Regions from separate parts of the Peribacillus sp. TE19612 genome, predicted to be linked through region 1. Evidence: riboswitches for the same ligand, from Rfam matches in the RefSeq annotation. Region 1 holds a riboswitch; each other region holds the start of a gene.
What was found. Region 1 has a riboswitch for S-adenosylmethionine ahead of ACZ9AO_RS16125 (5-methyltetrahydropteroyltriglutamate--homocysteine S-methyltransferase). Riboswitches for the same ligand answer to the same signal wherever they lie in the genome.
Positions count from the first base shown of each region.

Region 2: linked by a shared signal. The riboswitch ahead of ACZ9AO_RS15415 (O-acetylhomoserine aminocarboxypropyltransferase/cysteine synthase family protein) and the one ahead of ACZ9AO_RS16125 (5-methyltetrahydropteroyltriglutamate--homocysteine S-methyltransferase) in region 1 are both predicted to bind S-adenosylmethionine.
Region 3: linked by a shared signal. The riboswitch ahead of ACZ9AO_RS07530 (methionine ABC transporter ATP-binding protein) and the one ahead of ACZ9AO_RS16125 (5-methyltetrahydropteroyltriglutamate--homocysteine S-methyltransferase) in region 1 are both predicted to bind S-adenosylmethionine.

Region 1 is NZ_JBWCCL010000008.1:232,160-239,043, forward strand. Features, by position in the region: gene ACZ9AO_RS16105 (CaiB/BaiF CoA transferase family protein) at 1-532, shown strand, start outside; gene ACZ9AO_RS16110 (hypothetical protein) at 793-1,320, shown strand; gene ACZ9AO_RS16115 (aldehyde dehydrogenase family protein) at 1,439-2,899, opposite strand; gene ACZ9AO_RS16120 (LysR family transcriptional regulator) at 3,015-3,893, shown strand; gene ACZ9AO_RS16125 (5-methyltetrahydropteroyltriglutamate--homocysteine S-methyltransferase) at 3,947-5,050, opposite strand; SAM riboswitch class I at 5,132-5,233, opposite strand; gene ACZ9AO_RS16130 (hypothetical protein) at 5,389-5,808, shown strand; gene ACZ9AO_RS16135 (glycerol-3-phosphate responsive antiterminator) at 5,981-6,523, shown strand; gene ACZ9AO_RS16140 (MIP/aquaporin family protein) at 6,750-6,884, shown strand, end outside.
Region 2 is NZ_JBWCCL010000008.1:98,548-105,431, forward strand. Features, by position in the region: gene ACZ9AO_RS15390 (acyl-CoA dehydrogenase family protein) at 1-659, shown strand, start outside; gene ACZ9AO_RS15395 (arsenate reductase family protein) at 801-1,157, shown strand; gene gcvH (glycine cleavage system protein GcvH) at 1,253-1,636, shown strand; gene ACZ9AO_RS15405 (toprim domain-containing protein) at 1,731-2,096, shown strand; gene ACZ9AO_RS15410 (thioredoxin family protein) at 2,100-2,408, shown strand; SAM riboswitch class I at 2,553-2,660, shown strand; gene ACZ9AO_RS15415 (O-acetylhomoserine aminocarboxypropyltransferase/cysteine synthase family protein) at 2,761-4,071, shown strand; SAM riboswitch class I at 4,189-4,301, shown strand; gene ACZ9AO_RS15420 (methionine ABC transporter ATP-binding protein) at 4,455-5,489, shown strand; gene ACZ9AO_RS15425 (methionine ABC transporter permease) at 5,482-6,150, shown strand; gene ACZ9AO_RS15430 (MetQ/NlpA family ABC transporter substrate-binding protein) at 6,166-6,884, shown strand, end outside.
Region 3 is NZ_JBWCCL010000003.1:331,579-338,462, reverse strand. Features, by position in the region: gene ACZ9AO_RS07555 (YheC/YheD family endospore coat-associated protein) at 1-715, shown strand, start outside; gene ACZ9AO_RS07550 (YheC/YheD family endospore coat-associated protein) at 712-1,908, shown strand; gene ACZ9AO_RS07545 (YheE family protein) at 1,972-2,175, shown strand; gene ACZ9AO_RS07540 (hypothetical protein) at 2,261-2,449, shown strand; gene ACZ9AO_RS07535 (MBL fold metallo-hydrolase) at 2,514-3,338, opposite strand; SAM riboswitch class I at 3,622-3,726, shown strand; gene ACZ9AO_RS07530 (methionine ABC transporter ATP-binding protein) at 3,796-4,812, shown strand; gene ACZ9AO_RS07525 (methionine ABC transporter permease) at 4,799-5,467, shown strand; gene ACZ9AO_RS07520 (MetQ/NlpA family ABC transporter substrate-binding protein) at 5,524-6,345, shown strand; gene ACZ9AO_RS07515 (iron-containing alcohol dehydrogenase family protein) at 6,408-6,884, shown strand, end outside.

The DNA.
Region 1 (6,884 bases):
CTGCAGTTTTGCCTTGAATGCCATATCCGCACCTCTGAATTTACAAAGGGGCCTTGAACTTGAACCAGAAAAACTGATGCTGAACGGAGGGTCCTTTTATGACTTTTACGAAACGAAAGATGGACGCTATTTTTCGGTAGGCAGCCTTGAGCCCCCTTTTCGAAAAGCATTATGTGAAGCGATTGGTGCACCCGAATTATATGAGCTGAGCATGGAAAGCGATGAAGAAAGCGGAATCAGGTTTAAAACGGCCGTCCGGCTGGCTTTCCTCGAAAGAGATTTTCATGAATGGCAGGAGATATTCGCTGAATTCGAGGCCTGCGCAGAACCAGTGCTGACCTTCACCGAAGCGGCCGAGCATCCCCAATTGAAGGGGAGGGGAATGATCGTCGAGGTACCTGACGGAAAAGGGAATGTCCAGAGGCAAATCGCCTGCCCGATCAAAACATCGGTTTTCACCCCTGAATATAAACATGCAGGCTTGGAGCCAGGACAAAACAACGCAGAAATCCTTCGCACCCCCAATCGCTAAATAAAAATGTAAAGGCTATCACTTTTCTGGGTTTTTTTGGAAGGTGATAGCCTGTTTTTTTTGAATGCCGGAAAAAGCAGGGGGAGGGTCGATATGATCGTTCGGTTCGAAGTGAAGCGGGAGGAGAACAATTATCCTCTTATCATTTGTGGAAAGCAACATATTCCCACTGTGAAAATTTACTAGTTATAACCAGTGTGGGCAGGGTATCAGAGTAGCATCCTGGTAAGGAAATCGCTGGTAAGGAGGGTTAGTTAAATATGTTTGGTCTCTCTGATATCATTAAATTTCTATTTTCCTTTTTTTTGATCATGCCGATCGTTACACTGATACATTTGAGTGGGCATATTTTCTTTGTTACGATCTTTGGGGGATCAGAAAAGAAGATCTTGATCGGGTGTGGAAATAAGCTTTTCGCCTTTCGGAACATAGAAGTGAGGAAATATTATTTTTGGAATGGGACTTGCGAGTTCAAGGGTTTGAAACATGATAATCGATTGACGAATACCCTGATCTATTTAGGGGGGGCTATCTTTAATTTGATCAGCATGCTGATCATATATAGCTTAGTGTATCAGAATATCCTGGACAGCTCGGTAATCTGGTATCAATTTATCTATTTTTCTTTTTATATTATGTTTTTCTCCCTGTTTCCGATGTATTTCTCGGACGGATCGCCTAGTGATGGGAAGGCTGCGGAATTAGCCTTGAGGAATAAGCTGGAAGATAGGGTGACGGATGATATATTCGTGAAGAAAATGGAGGATGAAGATGATAGCTGCAAGTAAAAAGGGAACGTGCAGATGGCCGTTCTTTTTTTTTTGCCTTTCCTTAGTACGCAATTACTGAAAAAAGGCATCTGTATACATCCCAAAAGGTTGTATCAGATGCCCGATGAATTAATGGTTAAAATGGATATTCGCGATAGTGTGTTTGAAGGGAAATCCATTTCGTAACAGTGAATTCTTCGACAATCCATGGGCTTCCGAATCTGCCTAAACCACTCATTTTGTTCCCGCCGAATGGTATGTTCGTTCCATCATTAACGGTTTGATCATTGATGTGTGTCATTCCGCTGTCGATTTGTAACCCTAAGCGTTCGCCCTTTTCCAGATCAGAAGTGAAGATAGCCGAACTTAAACCATAAATGGTGTCATTGGCGATATCAATGGCTTCTTCATCCGTTTCTGTTCGAATGATGGACACGACAGGAGAAAACATCTCTGTTTGTGCGATTTTATCCGAGTTCTGTACATCCCGGAAAATAGTTGGTGTCAGCACATTGCCAATGCGTTTTCCCTCAAGTGCAACATTGACCCCAGCAGCTTTAGTTTCCTCGATGATTTGTTGTACTTTTTCTAATTGACGCTCATTGACAAGTGGTCCAATGATTGTTTTAGGATCTAATTGGTCACCAAATGGAAGAGCTTTTGCACGTTCAACGAATTTTGCAGTAAAGTCTTCGTAAAGGTCTTTATGCACGATTATGCGGTTAATGCACATGCAAATCTGTCCTTGGTGAATGTACTTCCCGAAGATTGCAGCATCAACGGCTCGGTCCACATCTGCATCCGATAATACAATGAAAGGATTATTACCGCCGAGCTCCAGCGCAACTCGTTTTAGGTTTTTCCCTGCAATGGCCCCGATGTGCTGTCCAACAGGAGTAGAGCCTGTGAAGCTGATTAATTTAGGAATCGGGTTTGTCAGCATGCCATCACCGATTTCTTCCAGGTCAGTAAGGATCATATTAAAGACCCCTTTTGGAAGACCGGCATATTCAAATGCTGCAGCGATGATGATTCCTCCAGTAAATCCAACTTGAACGTCCGGTTTATGAACGACTGCATTTCCTAATGCAATGGCTGGTGCGATGGTTCTCATTGACAAGTTCATCGGAAAGTTAAACGGAGATATTGAAGAGATAACTCCTAGTGGCAGACGATGTATATGATTGACTTTATGCTCTATAGCTGACGGAACCTCATGCATTTGATATATTTCATCCACCATGTTAGTAGATTCTTCGACTATTTCCATAGTAAGCTGAAATTCAACGTTTGCTTTAATAAGCGATCCACCTGTTTCACGGGAAATGATTTCAACGATTTCATTCCGGTTTTCCTGTAGGAATTCACCAACTTTAAGCAGGACCTGACGACGTTTTTCGGCTGATGTTTTTGCCCAACCTTTTTGAGCATTCTTTGCTATTTCAAATGATTCTTCGAGCTGTTTTGATGTAGCCAAGCTCACATTTGAAATAACGGCATTATTGTATGGGTTTAAAATATTATATCTGCGTTGACTTAAGCCTTCCATCCATTCCCCATTGATGAAGCTTTTGTTTAGATCCTTGAATTTCTCCATTTTGAACACCCCTTTATGTTGTAAACAAATATATTTTACTGCTGTTTGTATCATATATAAAATATCTATATAATTAAGTTTATATACGATATACATATATATCAGAGGTGCCAATATGGATATTAGACAATTACGATATTTTCTCATTCTTGCAGAAGAAGGCCAGGTTTCCCGTGCAGCCAAAAAGTTGAATATGTCACAGCCGCCATTAAGCCAGCAGCTCCGCCTTATGGAAGAAGAATTAGGGACTACTTTACTTGAGCGAAAAAGGAACGGTAAAAGTATGGAGTTGACCGAAGCTGGGAGGGTACTTTACGAGAAGGCTAAGGATATGCTGCAATATTTCGAGGACTCCTTGCTCGAAGTGAAGGAAACGGGTGAGGGAATTAAAGGTACACTTTCAGTAGGTTCCGTACTTGCGTATATGTCTTATTTACCTGATAAAATTAATAGTTTCAAGAAAAAATATCCTTCCGTTTCCTTTAAAATATTCGCAGGAGATCCATATGAAATAAGTAATTATTTGGAGAATCAGGATATCGAACTTGCCATTGTTCATTTACCTGTCGAGATGAAGGGTCTTTCCAGTTTGAACTTAGGACAAGTGCCCAATGTTTTTGTTGTACCTGAGGATTGGGACAGCTTCACTTCGAGAGATAGGGTTCATTTAAAGGATATTGAAAACATCCCATTGCTTTTAGTGCATAGGGAAAAAGGACCGGGGATTTACGAGGAAATTATCGAGGAATTTAAAAAGCGGGAAATACAGCTAAATATTTTATGCGAATGCCATGATGTAAATGTTCTGCTCTCTCTGGTTGCAGCTGGAGTTGGGGCGAGTATTGTTCCGAAATCAGCTGTTTCACCCCATATTATAAAAGGAGTGAAAGTGCTGGATATTATCGATTCTTCAATTCAATCGAATATAGCCTTGGTTTTTAGACAAGATCGTTATCTTTCCAAAACGGCAAAACATTTTATTGAGTTGTTTTGAAGAAAAGCTAGGCCTTCCTAATGCCTAGCTTTTACTTTATATTTAAGGATGAATCATTCCCATACTTCTTTTGCTACATCAACGACGAATTTCAGTTTTTCCCATTGCTGTGCTTCGGTTAGCTTGTTGCCGTGATGTGTGGAGGCGAAGCCGCATTGGGGGCTTAAGCATAATTGTTCGAGCGGAACGAAGTGCGAGGCTTCTTTAATGCGTGCCTTAACAGCTTCCTTGTCCTCGATTTCCCCATTTTTTGAAGTGACGACACCCAGTACGACCCGTGCACCGCCATTTGGAATGTATTCTAATGGTTTGAAATCCCCAGAGCGTTGATCATCATATTCCAAGAAGAATCCATCCACTTTTTCTTTTGCCAATAAAGTTGGGGCGATACGGGCATAGCTTCCTTCAAACGCCCATGTCGACTGGTAGTTTCCGCGACATAGGTGGGTAGTGACGATAAGGTCTTCTGGTTTGCCTTCCAATGTGCCATTAATGACCCGAAGTGCAAGACCAATTAATTGTTCCCTCGTATATTTTCCATCCTTGAACTGGAAATCCGGAGCTGAAAGTCTGGCAATATATACATCATCCAATTGAAGATAACGCACACCTGCTTCATAAAAGGCTTTCAAAGCATGCTGATAGGCTTTGATGATATCATTTGCATAGTCTTCAATATCAGGGTAGACGTCTTCATTATGAATGCCTGCAGCAAATAATTGATTCGGACTGGGGATGGTTTGCTTGGCAACGGCACGTCCGTTCACGATTTTGTTCAATTCAATGAAATCACGAATGAAGGGATGTTCAGGGTTGAATGAAACCTTCCCGGTATTGCGAACATTATATCTCTCTGTTTCCACACCATCGAATGTGAGGCCTTTTTCAGTTACATATCCCTCGATGCCATTTAAATGTTCGAGAAAGTCAAAGTGCCACCATGTTCGTCTGAACTCACCGTCCGTAACGGCCTCTAAACCAACTTCAATTTGTTTATCGACGATCCGTTTGATTTCTTCGGTTTCAATTTCACGAAGCCGTTCAGCTGAAATGGTACCTTCCTTAAAGTCCTTTCTGGCAATATGTAATCGTTCCGGTCTTAATAAACTTCCGACGTGGTCCGCCCTGAATGGTGCTTTCGTTAATGTGATTGACATGTTGATTCCTTCTTTCCTTTTAAAAATAAAAAACCTCTTCTTAAAAATAAGAAGAGGTGTTGGCAACAAAGCTATATACTCTTCTTATCTTCAAGTTTTTACACTTCTGGAATTAGCACAGTACAAGATCAGTCTGTTGCTGAGGCATCAAAGGGCCAGTCCCTCCACCTCTCTGGATAAGAGTTGTCTATTAAATTAACTATGACTATACAGGTAGTTTTTATGAAGGTCAAGGGGTGGAGCTGGAATATTTCGAATATACCGGTTATTAATCCGGGCTGAAATGTTAACGGCATCAGGGAATCCGGCATATGCTTTGAGTGGGGAGGAATGCAAGGATGAGTCCATTCAAAAATGGCATACCGATTACGGTAACTGAAGACATGATAGAGAGAATCATAAAAATGAAATCATCTGGTCAGGATATTAAAGTCGAGATTACGCCAAGGCACATTGTGCTTTCCGGTACGATGGAAGTGAAAAAAATGATGTTTAAGAAAAACGTGGCTTTCCGGATTACATTAAAACCGGTTCATGTGGAAAAAAGAACGATTTCATTTGAATTAGTGGAAATGGAACCCATTGACAGGAATTTCATCAACCAAAGGATATTTAACAGACCGCCATTTTTTGAATATGAAAAAAGAGCAATCAAAATGAATGTTAATGCTTGGAGCATCGTGAGGAAAATTCCGATTGGCACAATTAAATCGTATGAACTCGCCGAAGGTGCATTGAAAATGAAACTTTCTATATGATTTAAGGGGATATTTTACATATATCCTTAGCCGTAACCTATAAAGGGTTTGCCAGGTATGATAGTGTTAAGATGTCATGGTTCATGAAAAAATGTGTTTGATAAATCAAGCTCTTTAAAATATACTAAATGACTTGAAGTTTTGAGTTTTTCTGGGAATGAGGAGGATAATGATGGATCAGAAGATTTTGCCTGCTTCAGCAAGCATGAAGGATTTCGAAAGATTTCTAGAAAGTTCCTATGAAATAGGTGTGTTTCTTGATTTGCATATCTCACAATTGAAAAATGTAAGTATGATGGCAAAGCAGCATAATAAGAAAATGATTTATCATGTCGATTTGATCCATGGCATAAGAAGTGATGAGTACGCGACGGAATTCATTTGTCAGGAATATAACCCCTATGGGCTGATTTCGACTAAATCAAGCGTTATATTGAAGGCGAAGCAAAAGGGGGTCATTGCCATCCAGCGAATCTTTTTAATAGACTCACATGCGCTTGAGAAAAGTTATAAGCTGGTGCAGAAAACAAAGCCGGATTATATCGAAGTATTGCCGGGCGCCATGCCATGGATGATAAAAGAAGTGAAGGAACGATTGCAGACACCGATTTTTGCAGGCGGCCTCATACGTACTTCGGATGAAGTCCTGAATGCCCTTGATGCCGGGGCGTCGTCAATCACCACTTCAAAAACTGAATTATGGGATATCGTCTAATAGGGAAAAATTGAAAAAAATTACAGAATAATAGATTAATTTTTCATAAAATATTGACAGCGTTTTCATAACCTAGTATATTTTACAGTACAAGTTAATATATGTGACGGAGACTAGGAGATTCACAACAGATCTATTCATAATTTTTTTATGAAGATGGTTCTGCTGTGGATCTCCTTTTATTTGTTGGCAAGGTTTAAAAAATTATCAGGGGAGGGGTTTTATCATGACTCCATTTTGGGGAGAAGTGTTAGGCACGATGATTTTAGTTTTATTCGGAGCAGGTATTGGGGCAGGTTCATCCTTAAAGAGTTCCTATGCAAAAGATGCCGGCTGGATCGTTATCACGATTGCATGGGGA
Region 2 (6,884 bases), 130 kb from region 1:
GCGTACAGCTTCATGGCGGTTATGGTTTCATGCAGGAGTATGAAATTGAAAAAGCATATCGCGATTCCCGTATTAATCGGATCTTTGAAGGTACAAATGAAATCAATAGATTGCTTGTCCCGGGAACATTCCTGAAGAAAGCACTTAAAGGGGAATTGCCGCTACTTCAAAAAGCTCAAGGCCTGCAAGAGGAATTAATGATGATGATGCCGGAAGAACCTGGCGATGAGCCACTGGCACAAGAAAAAATGCTTGTTAGGAACGCTAAGAAAATCGGTATTCTGGCAGCTGGGCTTGCGGCACAGAAATACGGCAAAGATCTTGATCAAGAACAAGAAATCCTCTCCAACATTGCTGATATCGCATCCCTTGCCTATGCAGCTGAATCCGTGGTATTGCGTACGGAAAAAGCAATTGCAGCTACAGGTCTGGAGAAGAACAAACAAAAAGTGCTTTACACTGAAATCTTCGTTCAGGAAGCTTTCAATGAAATAGAACAGCATGCAAAGGAAACGTTAATTGCGGTGGAAACAGGCGATACTCTCCGCATCATGCTTTCGTCGCTCCGTAAGCTGACAAGACACACTCCGATCAATGTCATTGCGAAAAAACGCGAAGCATCCGTCAAAGTAATCGAAACGGAAAAATATGCTCTTTAAGCAATGAGTCAGAATCCGTAAAGGGAATGCCCATAAAGGCATTCCCTTTATTTCCTTTGATGAAATCGCATTGGAAATTCAAAAGACATTTCGTTGTATTGCGTGGTAAAAACGGGTATTCTATTGATAGGTGGTGAAATGATGGGCTTAACATTATATTGGTACCCAAAATGCGGTACATGCCGTAATGCGAAGAAGTGGCTGGATAATCATGAACTGCAATATGAAGCGATCCATATAGCGGATAATCCCCCTTCGCGAACTGAAATAGAACAACTATATAAAAACAGCAATTTGGAGTTGAAGAAGTTTTTCAATACTAGCGGTCAAAAATATCGGGAGCTGGGCTTAAAGGATAAGCTGAAAGAAGCTTCTGAAGCAGAGATGCTTGATATATTGTCCACAGATGGCATGCTTCTGAAAAGGCCGATTGTTACGGATGGCACCAAAGTGACGGTAGGTTTCAAAGAAGAGCAATTCGAACAGGTTTGGAACTGAAATTTCACAAAATATTTGGTTAATTCCTTACTTAAACAAACAATCTACCTTATAATGGAATAGATAAAATAAGATGTACATATGGAGGGTTAATTATGACAACAACACCAAAAGAACTTCGTTACACTAAAGAACATGAATGGGTCAAAACGGAAGATGGAACAGTGCGCATTGGAATTACGGCATTCGCACAGTCCGAGCTTGGGGACATCGTATTCGTTGAGCTTCCGGAAATCGGCGATGAATTGAAAGCGAACGAACCATTTGGAAGTGTTGAATCCGTTAAGACCGTTTCTGAGCTTTATGCACCTATCAGTGGCAAGGTTGTTGAAGTAAACGAAGATTTAAGTGACAACCCTGAATATGTAAATGAGTCTCCTTATGAAAAGGCATGGATGGTCGTGCTTGAACCATCTAATGTCAGTGATATTGAAAACTTGATGAGCGCTGAAGAGTATGAGAGTTTAATCAACGGTTAAAAAGAAAGGAGAGGGGGGACTGAAAAGGCCTGCTCTCTTTTTCATTTGTACAGTGGGTGAGTTGCGCACATAATTCGTGAGATGGAGTGATGACATGGAGTGGGACGAATTCGATAAAGTGATCATTGTAGAAGGCAGTTCCGATAGAAGAAAAGTTGCCTCCGTTTTAAATGAAGATGTGGAAATAATATGTACGAATGGGACCATATCATTAACTAAGCTGGATGAATTAGTGGATGAATTGATGGACCGTGATGTTTATCTCCTTTTTGACGCAGATGAATCAGGAGAAAAGCTGCGGAAGCAGTTCCGAAGGGAAATGCCGGAAGCGAACCACCTGTATATTAATAAAATGTACAAAGAAGTGGAGAGCTCACCCGAACATCATATCGCAACTGTGCTCCTATCTGCCAATATGAATGTGAAAATGAAATTTCTAAGTCAAAGGGTGAACGACTAATTGATGCAAGAATGGAAAGAAGAAGAGTGTAAGCTTGCTGTTGGAAATGGGGAAACCTTTTGCTTATATTTATATACACCTTTATGCGGCACCTGTCAGGTGGCCTCCAAGATGCTGACGATATCCTTGGAGCTTTTTCCGGAATTGAAGGCAGGCAAAATGAATATGAACTATGTCCAAGCAATTGCCGAATCATATGAAATCGAAAGTGTTCCTTGCTTATTGCTTTTCAAAGAAGGGCAGCTGCACAAAAAAATATATGCCTTTCAATCCGTTCCTTATTTGTACGGATTGCTTAAGGAAATCAGCTAGGAAACCAATCAGAAACGCGGTTGGTTTTCTTTGTTGCTAACATTTGAATGAGAGAAGAAAAAAACAAAGAATATTCTAACAATTCATTGACTGATTTAATCTAAAATGCTATATTTTGAATAAAGTAATGGCAGAATTTAATAGTTCTTATCAAGAGTGGCGGAGGGACTGGCCCGACGAAGCCCGGCAACCGGTATAAATTTTTATATACGGTGCTAATTCCAGCAGAGTGTTGGCTCTGGTAGATGAGGTGTGTTCTTGAAACCTCTTCTTATTGAAGTGGTTTTTTTGTTTATAAAAAAGCCGGATTTCATATAATTCCAACTAAATCCATAGAAAAAGGTGAATTCATATGTCAGAGAAAAAGTTGCGCTTCGAAACATTGAGTGTTCATGGCGGTCTGCAAGCTGATGAAACAGGTGCCCGTGCCGTTCCTATCTACCAAAGCAATGCATACTTGTTCAAAGACACCGACCATGCAGCGAATTTATTTGGCCTAAAGGAGAATGGCTATATATATACACGGCTTCATAATCCCACGGTCAGTGTTTTTGAGGAAAGGATGGCCTTATTGGAAGGCGGTATCGGCGGATTGGCAACAGCAAGCGGAATGGCCGCCATCTCACTTTCAATCCTGAATATCGCTGCTGCAGGGGATGAGATTGTTTCTGCCTCTACATTATATGGCGGTACGTATAACCTTTTTGAAAATACTCTTCCTAAATATGGGATCAAAGTGAAGTTCGTTTCTCCCGATGATCCTGAAAACTTCAAAAGGGCGATTACGCCAAGAACTAAAGCCATTTTTGCTGAAACGATCGGAAATCCAAGTTTGAGGGTACTTGATATTGAAGCGGTAGCGGAAATCGCCCATGAAGCCGGCATACCTTTAATCATTGATAATACCTTCGCGACACCGTATCTTTGCAGACCGATTGATTTTGGAGCGGATATTGTCATCCATTCCGCTACAAAATGGCTTCTTGGAAATGGAACGACGCTAGGCGGTGTCATCGTGGATGGAGGGAAATTCGATTGGAACTCGCCAAACTACCCTGGCTTCACGGAGCCTGACCCAAGTTACGACGGTCTGGTATACGCCGAGGCAGTTGGACCTGCCGCATTCATAACGAAAGCCAGAGTCCAGTTGCTCCGTGATTTGGGTCCTGCACTAAGTGCCCAAAGTGCATTCCAGTTTACGCTTGGACTTGAAACGCTGCATGTAAGGATGAAAGAGCATCTATCGAACACCAAGTCTGTCATAAACTATTTAAAAAACCATCCTGCCGTGACCTGGGTTTCACATCCTGGTGATGAGGATCATCCCGATAAAGCCCTTGCGGATAAATATTTGCCAAAGGGAGCTGGATCTGTCGTGACATTTGGGATTCAAGGTAATCGCGAAGCTGGGGCAAAACTTATCAATTCGGTGGAATTATGGTCCCATGTGGCGAATGTAGGGGATGCGAAGAGCTTGATCATCCACCCAGCCAGTACGACCCATCAACAATTGAATGAGGCGGGTCTTGCGAAAGCGGGTGTAAGTGCCGATCAAGTCCGATTATCGATTGGGATTGAAAATGTAGAAGACTTAATAGAAGATTTGGAGCAGGCAATTGAAAAAGCGACGAACATCGTCTCCTTGACTTCCAAAACGCTTTAAGCAAAGTTCCTGTTCATTCTTGAACTAGAAATAATATACATTGCGCTCCTTTTTTATCTATGATAAAATTTCTCCATACTAAAGAACTTAATGATGTACAAATATTCTATATATTAGCTCTTATCAAGAGAGGTGGAGGGATGTGCCCGATGAAACCCGGCAACCGACAAGGAGATTTCCTTGGAAAGGTGCCAATTCACACAAAGTTTAATCACTTTGGAAGATGAGAGGAAGGCCTGTTTCTTCACCTGCCTTTCTGCTCATGCAGAAAGGTTTTTTCTATTTTAATTGGGAAAACTTTTACATGATAGGAGAAACAGACTAATAATGTAGAGAAATCAACTAAGTTCATAGGTTTTATTGGATAAAAGAGGTGAGGGTTAATGATAACATTGACGAAAGTCAGTAAGCTGTTCCGAACAGGAAAAGGAAACAGTGAGACGATCAAGGCTGTAAATAATGTGAATGTTGAAATAAATAAAGGCGAGATTTTCGGGATCATCGGTTACAGTGGAGCGGGGAAAAGTACTTTGATCAGAATGCTCAATGGATTGGAAACACCGACAGAGGGATCCGTTGTGGTGGCTGAAAAGGAAATTTCAAAAATTAAAGGGGCTCAGCTCCGTAAGGCCCGTCAAGAAATCAGCATGATTTTCCAACATTTCAATCTATTATGGTCAAGGACCGTTCAGGAGAATATATCTTTCCCGTTGGAAATTGCAGGAGTTTCTAAACCTGAACGCACCAAGCGTGTGAACGAATTGATCAAGTTAGTCGGACTTGAAGGCAGGGAAAAGGCCTATCCTTCGCAATTAAGCGGAGGGCAAAAGCAAAGGGTGGGAATAGCCAGGGCTCTGGCAAATGACCCTAAAGTGCTGCTGTGTGATGAAGCGACTTCTGCATTGGATCCGCAGACTACCGACTCCATACTCGAATTGCTTGTTGACATCAATCAGCGTTTGGGATTGACGATCGTCTTGATTACGCATGAAATGCATGTAATACGTAAAATCTGCCATCGCGTCGCCGTGATGGAAAGCGGGCAGGTTGTTGAACAAGGTCCTGTCCTGGATGTCTTCAAGAATCCTAAAGAACAAATGACGAAGCGTTTCGTCCAACAGGTAACGGAACCAGAAGAAACGAAAGAAACGATGGACCATTTGCTCGAACGCTATCCAGCAGGCAAAGTGATTCAATTGACCTTTGTAGGTGATCATGCAGAAAGCCCATTGATCACCAAGCTTGTACGTAACTTCGAGTTGGATGTCAATATCGTTCAAGGTAAGATATCCCAAACAAGAAGCGGTTCATATGGAACATTGTTTATCCATCTAGATGGCAAAGAGGATGAAATGCTCCGCGCAATCGAATTCATTAAAGCACAGCAGGTAGGCGTGGAGGTGATTACTCATGCTTGAAGAATTATTGCCGAATGTTGATTGGGAAGACATCATTGAAGCTACGAAAGAAACGCTTTACATGACAAGCGTCTCTGTAGTGGCAACCTTTTTTATAGGCATAATACTAGGATTGACCCTTTTCCTGACAGGGAAGGGTAATATGTGGCAAAACCGGGCTGTCAACGGAGTCATGAGTGCTGTCGTCAATATATTCCGTTCCATTCCATTTCTTATTTTGATCGTGCTGCTCATTCCTTTCACTAAAGCGCTTGTCGGTTCCATGATCGGTGAGAACGCTGCACTGCCGGCACTTATTATCGGTGCGGCCCCATTTTATGCGCGTATGGTTGAAATCGGACTTCGTGAAATCGATAAAGGTGTAATTGAAGCCGCTAAATCGATGGGGGCAAAAACGAGCACGATCATTTGGAAGGTCCTTCTTCCAGAGTCGATGCCTGCCCTTATTTCCGGGATTACGGTAACATCGATTGCATTGGTTGGATATACCGCGATGGCCGGGGTCATCGGCGCAGGCGGGCTTGGTAATCTAGCCTATTTGGACGGCTATCAAAGAAATCAAAATGACGTTACGCTTGTAGCGACGATCGTTATTCTAATTATCGTCTTCATAATTCAAATTATTGGAGATGTGATTACATCTAAATTGGACAAAAGATAAAGGGAGATGAATAGGATGAAAAAGTTTTTAGGATTTGCATTAATCTTAGTGTTATCTATCGCTTTGGCTGCTTGTGGAAGTGAAAAGGATAAAAGCGGCAGCGATACGGAAAAAGAATCGAAGAAAATAGTTGTAGGGGCATCCAATGTTCCACATGCAGAAATCCTTGAGGAAGCTAAACCGCTTCTTAAAGAAAAAGGAATCGATTTGGAAATTGAAACATTCCAGGACTATGTTTTACCAAATAAGGCGTTGAATGATAAGGAATTGGATGCTAACTACTTTCAACACATTCCATATTTAGAGGGGCAAATTAAAGAAAATGGATATGACTTCGTCAATGCTGGCGGAATCCATATCGAGCCGATTGCTCTATATTCAAAAAAATATGAAAGCATTGATAAACTTCCGGAAGGCGCAACAATTATTATGAGCAGCTCTGTTGCTGATCATGGACGCGCTTTATCCCTTTTGGAAAAGAATGGCCTGATCACTTTGAAAGAAGGCATCGATAAAACGACGGCTACAACAAAAGACATCGTTGAAAATAAGAAAAACCTTAAATTCGATGCCGATTATGAAGCGGCCCTGCTTCCTAAAATTTATGAGAGCGGCGAAGGCGATGCAGTCTTGATCAACTCCAACTATGCAATTGACGCCGGTTTGAATCCGCTTGAAGATTCGATTGCGATTGAAGATTCCGAATCACCTTATGTGAATGTCATTGCCGTAAA
Region 3 (6,884 bases), on a different contig from region 1:
TCCATTTCAATCCATATCCGTGGTGGAAACCCTTCTTTCCCATTACCGGCAAGTTTATATAAAGCCCATTCACGGCAGCCTCGGTCTAGGGATTCACCAAATTCTTTATGATAAGCATGAGAATGTTTACTATTGCCGCTATACAAACGAAGCAAAAGAAAATAAACTGCAACGGTTTTCGACATTGGAATCCATCGTTAAACACATTTTTCACGACCGCCCGCTCGAGAATCTGATCGTGCAGCAGGGCATCCCATTAATTCGATCTGAAAAACGTCCAGTGGATTTCCGGGTTCATACGAACAAGGACAGTAATGGAAAATGGCAGGTGACCGCGATTGCCGCAAAAATTGCCGGCGCCGGCAGCGTCACGACCCATATTAAAAGCGGGGGTGTCATCAAAACGGTTGCCGAACTGTTTGGAGATGACGATGAGGCGACAGAAGTCGAACGAAAGCTATCGGAAGCCGCACTGATTTTAAGTGACAGTATAGAAAAGAACTTGGACGGCATCATCGCAGAAATAGGATTTGATTTTGGATTGGATAAAAAAGGGCAGGTTTGGATGTTTGAAGCCAATTCCAAGCCTGGACGTTCCATCTTCTCCCATCCAAAACTCAAGGATTTCGAATTGCTGACCAGAAAGCTAAGCCTTGATTATGCCATTTATCTTACGGAACAGACGATTACAAAATCAATCAGAGTGCCGCAATGAACATTTTTTATGATATCCCCACTGAAAATTGGCACCACACTCATGAGAATGCGGAACTTTTCGCCGGCTCTGCCGAAGAAGAAATCAGCTATAAAAAGAACCATTCGAATCAACCTCTAATTCCAATCACAATATTTCCGGGTAACCGGATGCTTACCGTCGGAATTTTAACTGTTTCCAATCCCAAAAAAGAATCAGGTTTGGGTGGAAACCTGACCCTTTTTCGGGACTTATCATTATATTTATTGCAACATGGAATATTGGCGTATGTATTCACAGGAAATGCCCTTCATTCCGCGTCGATGAAAGGGTATCTTTTTTCCTCCATTTCAAACAAGTGGATTGAATGTAAGGTGCCCTTCCCTGACATCGTCTATAACCGTATCCCCTGGAGGAGCTATGAGGCGTCAGAGGAATTCCAACATCTTATCACACATTTTAAAGATTACCGAATGACTCTATTCAACCCCTGTTTTATAGATAAATATGTGATGTTCGAAGCATTAACTGAAGATGGATCCCTCACCAACCACCTTCCGCCCACCATGGTCTTACGAAACAGCGGTTGCCTTGATTCTTTCCTGGAGACATACAGGCATATATACCTTAAGCCATGCAAAGGAAGCCAAGGGAAGGGCATTTATACCATTATCAAAAATGATGATGATACCCTATTGTTCAATAGCTTAAAGCATAGTGAGTCCTTCCCTGATTTTGCTTCCTTCTGGGATACAAAAAAAAGGGATTTATTAAAAAGGAGCTATCTTGCTCAACAGGCGATCATACCAAAAAAACTCTTTGGACATCGTTATGATTACCGGATTCTCGTCCATTATGAAAAAGGTTTTTATAAAGTGACCGGCAAAGCGGTAAGGATGTCGCAAACCCAGGAAATCACCACCCACACTCCCCGAGGCGGAAAGCTTTTTCCTTATCAGGACATTAAATCAAAAAACCTGGATCTAAAATTAGCGAATATCGCCCAAAAATGCGGAGAGTTACTTTCAAAAAAGATCGGGTTTCTCGGAGAGTTTTCCATTGATATAGGGGAAGACGAATCGGGCTCGCTTTTCATATACGAAGTGAACTCAAAGCCGATGCAATTCGATGAAGAAGAAATTGAAACAAACAGGCTTTTGCATTTAAAAAATCTTTTCATTGAATTAACTTTTCCCAACCTGAAAAGAAAATAACACCTCCAGCTGCCGTTTTCCATTATAATCGAATGAGAAACAGTATATATGGAGGTAATACATATGATCACTCATTTTCAATGGGAACCATTGCATAAGAATCTGCCAGGATGGAAAATTTCCTTTTATTTCAACAAGCAGGCAGTCAAAGCCTTGTATCATAAAGATGGATCCATCGAGTGGACAGCCAATCCGCCTTCCGAAACAGATGAAACTAAACTCAAAAGCATGATACATGATTTAATGATCTTCCATGTATATGAATGAAACCCCTTTACATTCATGAAATCGCTAAACAGAATAAAAAAAACTCCTTTGCCTAAACTAAAGAAAAGGCTAGGAGGGATTTCTTTTGGATAAAGAAAAAATGACATTTTTGAAGGATACCGAATATGATGGCAAGGACTCCGTTTACCTGGATATCGACCGTATCATCAATGAAGGAATGGCGGGCGGAAATGTGTATGAAGTCGCTAACCTTCAGAACATCGAAGAAGCACATGATTTTTATGATGAAACAGATCCCAATGTCAATAAATGAATAATGTGGGCTCTCTTATGGAGAGCTCTCTTTTATATCAGTCAGACCGTTAAACGGATAGCATTCAAATAGTCCCATTCTCCCTCGCACTTAAAATATTTTCGTTTAATATCGATGTAATGATATGCTCTGAATCCCACTCATGCCCGGATATCTCGATAAGGGGATAGCGATTCGGTAAAACGACCTGCTGGATTTCATGAACGGTCAGCCCTTGAGAATGCAAGCGTAAAATTTCCCCTTGGAGGTTTTCCAGATAATCCAGTTTTTTTCGAAACATCTCCTTCCCATCAGGAACATGCCCAGCATGACAGCAAAACACTTCCCCGAAGTCATATTGAAGCAATCTTTTTATGGAATCGATGATCACCGGGACAGACTCTTCCCGTAAGACAAGCTTTGTTTTTGGGGTTACGAAAAGGTCTCCTGAAAAAAGCACGCCATTATTGTGATTCAAATACACCATATGGTCCTTTGCATGACCTGGGGTAAAAATCGGCTCCCACGTTTGGGTACGGGAATGAATGGCCTTCCCTAGCGGCTCAGCTTTAAAGGCGTCTCTCTTTCCCCAGAAAATTTTGCGATATTCAGGATATTCAGCATCCTTTGCACAAACCTCAACCGACATCGGGTGAATGAAAAGAGGAACCTTTTTATGTTCCTTTATCCAGGCAGCGCCCCCCGTATGGTCTTCATGATAGTGAGTCAGGGCCACTGAGTCGAAGTCTGCGGATTCATAGAATGGAATAAGCTCTTCCAATAAAATCTGTGCGCCAGTATCTATCAATAGGCCATCCGTTAAAAAGACATACACACTCATCCCCCCCTTGTTCCCGCCAGGAGTCCCATGCACGCAAACCACATCATTTATCGTCTTGATCTCTATCATTCGGTTTCCTCCCCATTATTGTACAAAAATAGTTTTACCTTCCTTTTTTTAACTTTACTATAATAAATGTAGTACCACTTTACCTTTTTGACAAGGAAATATTGGAATAAATAGCCTCGATGAAAATGCTGGATTATTGCATAATAGCCTATTTTCCATGAATCGTTTTAACGGACCGTACCCGATTTAATGACAAAAAAATAAAAGAAACGATTGACATTGCCGGATTTTACAAATAATATAGATTATATTATAAAACTTGAAATATTCTAAAATAATAATTTACTTATCAAGAGTGACGGAGGGATCAGGCCCTGTGATGTCCGGCAACCGCCCTTAGGGAACGGTGCCAATTCCTGCAGAATGATTGCATTCTGAAAGATAAGCCGAGATATGATTTCGCTGCCTCTTTCTGAATGATAGAGGCAGCTTTTTTAATGTTTAAGGGGGAAAGCTCATGATTGAAATCCGTTCAATCCGAAAGGAATACGTCTCGAAGAAAAACCGAGTTATCGGAGTGGATAACGTATCTTTGACCATTCAAACTGGTGAAATATATGGAATTGTCGGCTACAGCGGAGCTGGAAAAAGCTCATTACTCCGCTGCTTGAATTTGCTTGAACGTCCGACAGGTGGAAATATCATTATCGACGGCATTGATTTAACCTCTTTATCTAGCAAAGAGCTTCGTAAACAACGCCAAAAAATCGGAATGATATTCCAGCACTTTTCCCTGGTCAGTTCAAAAACCGTTTATGAAAATGTCGCTTTCGCCTTAAGGGCCGCGCATCGATCGAAGGACGCGACTAAGTTACGTGTATTGGAATTGTTGGAAATCGTAGGGCTCAGCGATAAGAAAGATGTCTATCCTGCACAGCTTAGCGGTGGACAGAAGCAACGGGTCGGCATAGCTCGCGCGTTAGCAAATGAACCCACTGTACTATTATGTGATGAAGCGACTTCAGCCCTTGATCCAACAACTACAAAAGCGATTTTACAGTTATTGAAAAAGATAAGCAGTGAGCTTGGTATCACCATCGTGTTGATTACACATGAAATGGAAGTGGTCAAAGAACTATGCCACCGAGTCGCCGTGATGCAGGATGGCCGGGTAATTGAAGAAGGACCCGTTTATGAAATATTTTCACAGCCCAAACAGGAATTAACGAAGCAATTCATTAGCAGTGTACTGGATTTCGAACTCCCTTCGCACTTGATTGATGAAAGTGAAGGGACGATTATTAAGATTCAATTCGAAGGGCAAACCGCCGGTGAGTCGATTCTTTCGGATACTCTCCAATCCCATGCAGTAAAGGGGAATATTTTACACGGTAAAATTGAGTATATCCAGGATGTTCCTTTAGGCATTTTAATCATCGAGTTAATTGGCGATGCCGTCCAAATTCATTCGGCATTGGAATATATAAAAAATCGTTCCAGTTCTGTGGAGGTGTTAAAACATGTCACTGCTTAATCCCATCGTCAATATTTTACCTGATCTTAATAAAGCCTTTCTTGAAACGATTTATATGGTCGGCGTTTCTCTTGCAGTAGCCCTGCTGATCGGTTTACCGCTTGGAGTATTGCTATTTACAACAACCAGGAATTTATTTTTTGAAAATGGCATCGTGAATCGATCTCTCGGTTTCGCAGTCAATATTGTCCGTTCAATCCCGTTCATCATTCTCTTGGTCGCCCTCCTTCCTTTAACGGACCTACTTACGGGATCGACGATAGGGCCAAGAGCAGCTTCTGTTTCCCTGTCCGTATCCGCAATCCCTTTTTTTGCAAGGATTGTTGAAACAGCATTACGTGAAATAGACAGAGGAGTGATTGAAGCTGCAATTGCCGTAGGTGCCACTCCATGGATGATCATTAAGGATGTACTTCTTCCAGAGGCAAAACCGGGAATCATTCAAGGACTGACATTAACGACCATTTCGCTAATCGGTTACTCAGCAATGGCTGGGACAATCGGCGGTGGCGGAATTGGCGACCTGGCAATCCGGTACGGATATTACCGATATGACAACACAGTCATGATCACGACGATCGTCGTGCTGATCTGCCTTGTGCAACTCATTCAAATGGTTGGTGACAAAGTTTCATACATAGTTAACAAGCGATAGGATCAATCATTTTTTTAAATGACTCAATACATTTCATTACTCAGGAGGAATTTCAAATGAAGAAAATAGCTTCGTTATTATCAGTCTGTGCACTTGCACTCGGCTTGGCAGCATGCGGGAGCGATGATGCATCCCCAAATACAGAAGACAAAAAAGAATTGAAGATCGGGGCGACTACCGGGCCGTACGCCGATATGGTTAAGGAGGCCATCAAACCAGGTCTGGAAGATCTCGGATACAAAATAGAGATCGTCGAATTCACCGACTATATCCAGCCGAATAAGTCGCTTGGCAACAACTCGATCGACGCCAACCTTTTCCAGCATAAAGTGTACATGGATAACTTCGCTAAAGAAAATGATTTAAAGCTTTCCGACCTTATCATAGTTCCAACAGCGCCAATGGGCATATATTCTAATAAGTATAATTCATTGAAAGAAGTGAAAGACGGCACATCCCTTGCAGTGCCCAATGATCCGGTTAACCTGGCACGTGCACTAAAAGTGCTGGTGGATGAAGGGTTGATTGAAGTCGATCCAAATGTCGACCCTTTAAAAGTATCTGAAAAGGATGTAACGAAAAATCCAAAAAACATCCAGCTAAAACCATTGGAATCTGCTCAGTTACCCCGCGCAACAGACAGCGTTGACCTATCGGCGGTCCCTGGCAACTTTGCTCTTGCAGCGAAAATGGACCTCAAGGATGCCCTAGTTTTAGAAAAAATGCCGGATATGTATCGAAACGTTGTTGCAGTGAATACAAAAGATGTAGACGCTCAATTTGCCAAGGATATTAAATCAGTAGTGGAATCCGACCAGTTTGAAAAAGTGATCGATGACAAATTTGCCGGATTCGGAAAACCAGACTGGATGAATTGATCAAATAATCAAGGCCTGCTTCCCCTTTACCGGGAACAGGCCTTTCATTAAGGAGAGCAAATATGAATACCTTACTGGAGGTCCGCAGCGGCCCCGCTTATTACGCCTGTAAAGCAAATGTCCTTGAAAACCTGGAAGTGAAACTGAGTAAAGGGAATATACGTAAAGTGCTCGTTATTCATGGACGAAAATCTTGGGAAGTTACTGAACCCTTTTTTCCTTCCTTAGAAAATATTGAGACGATCTTTTTCACATACGGCGGGGAATGCAGTGACCCGGAAATTGAACGCGTCAAGAAGGCAGCTCTTGAACATGGTGCAGATGCATTAATTGGCATTGGCGGCGGTAAGTTGCTTGACCTAGCCAAATCGGCCGGAAACTCGCTTCAAAAGGAAATCATCCTCATTCCAACCTTGGCTTCCACCTGCGCTGCCTGGACACCGTTGAGTGTCATTTATGATGATAATGGTTCATATGTCCGTTATGATATTCATGAAAAAGGCACTTGGATGTTATTGATCGAACCAGGAATTCTTCTT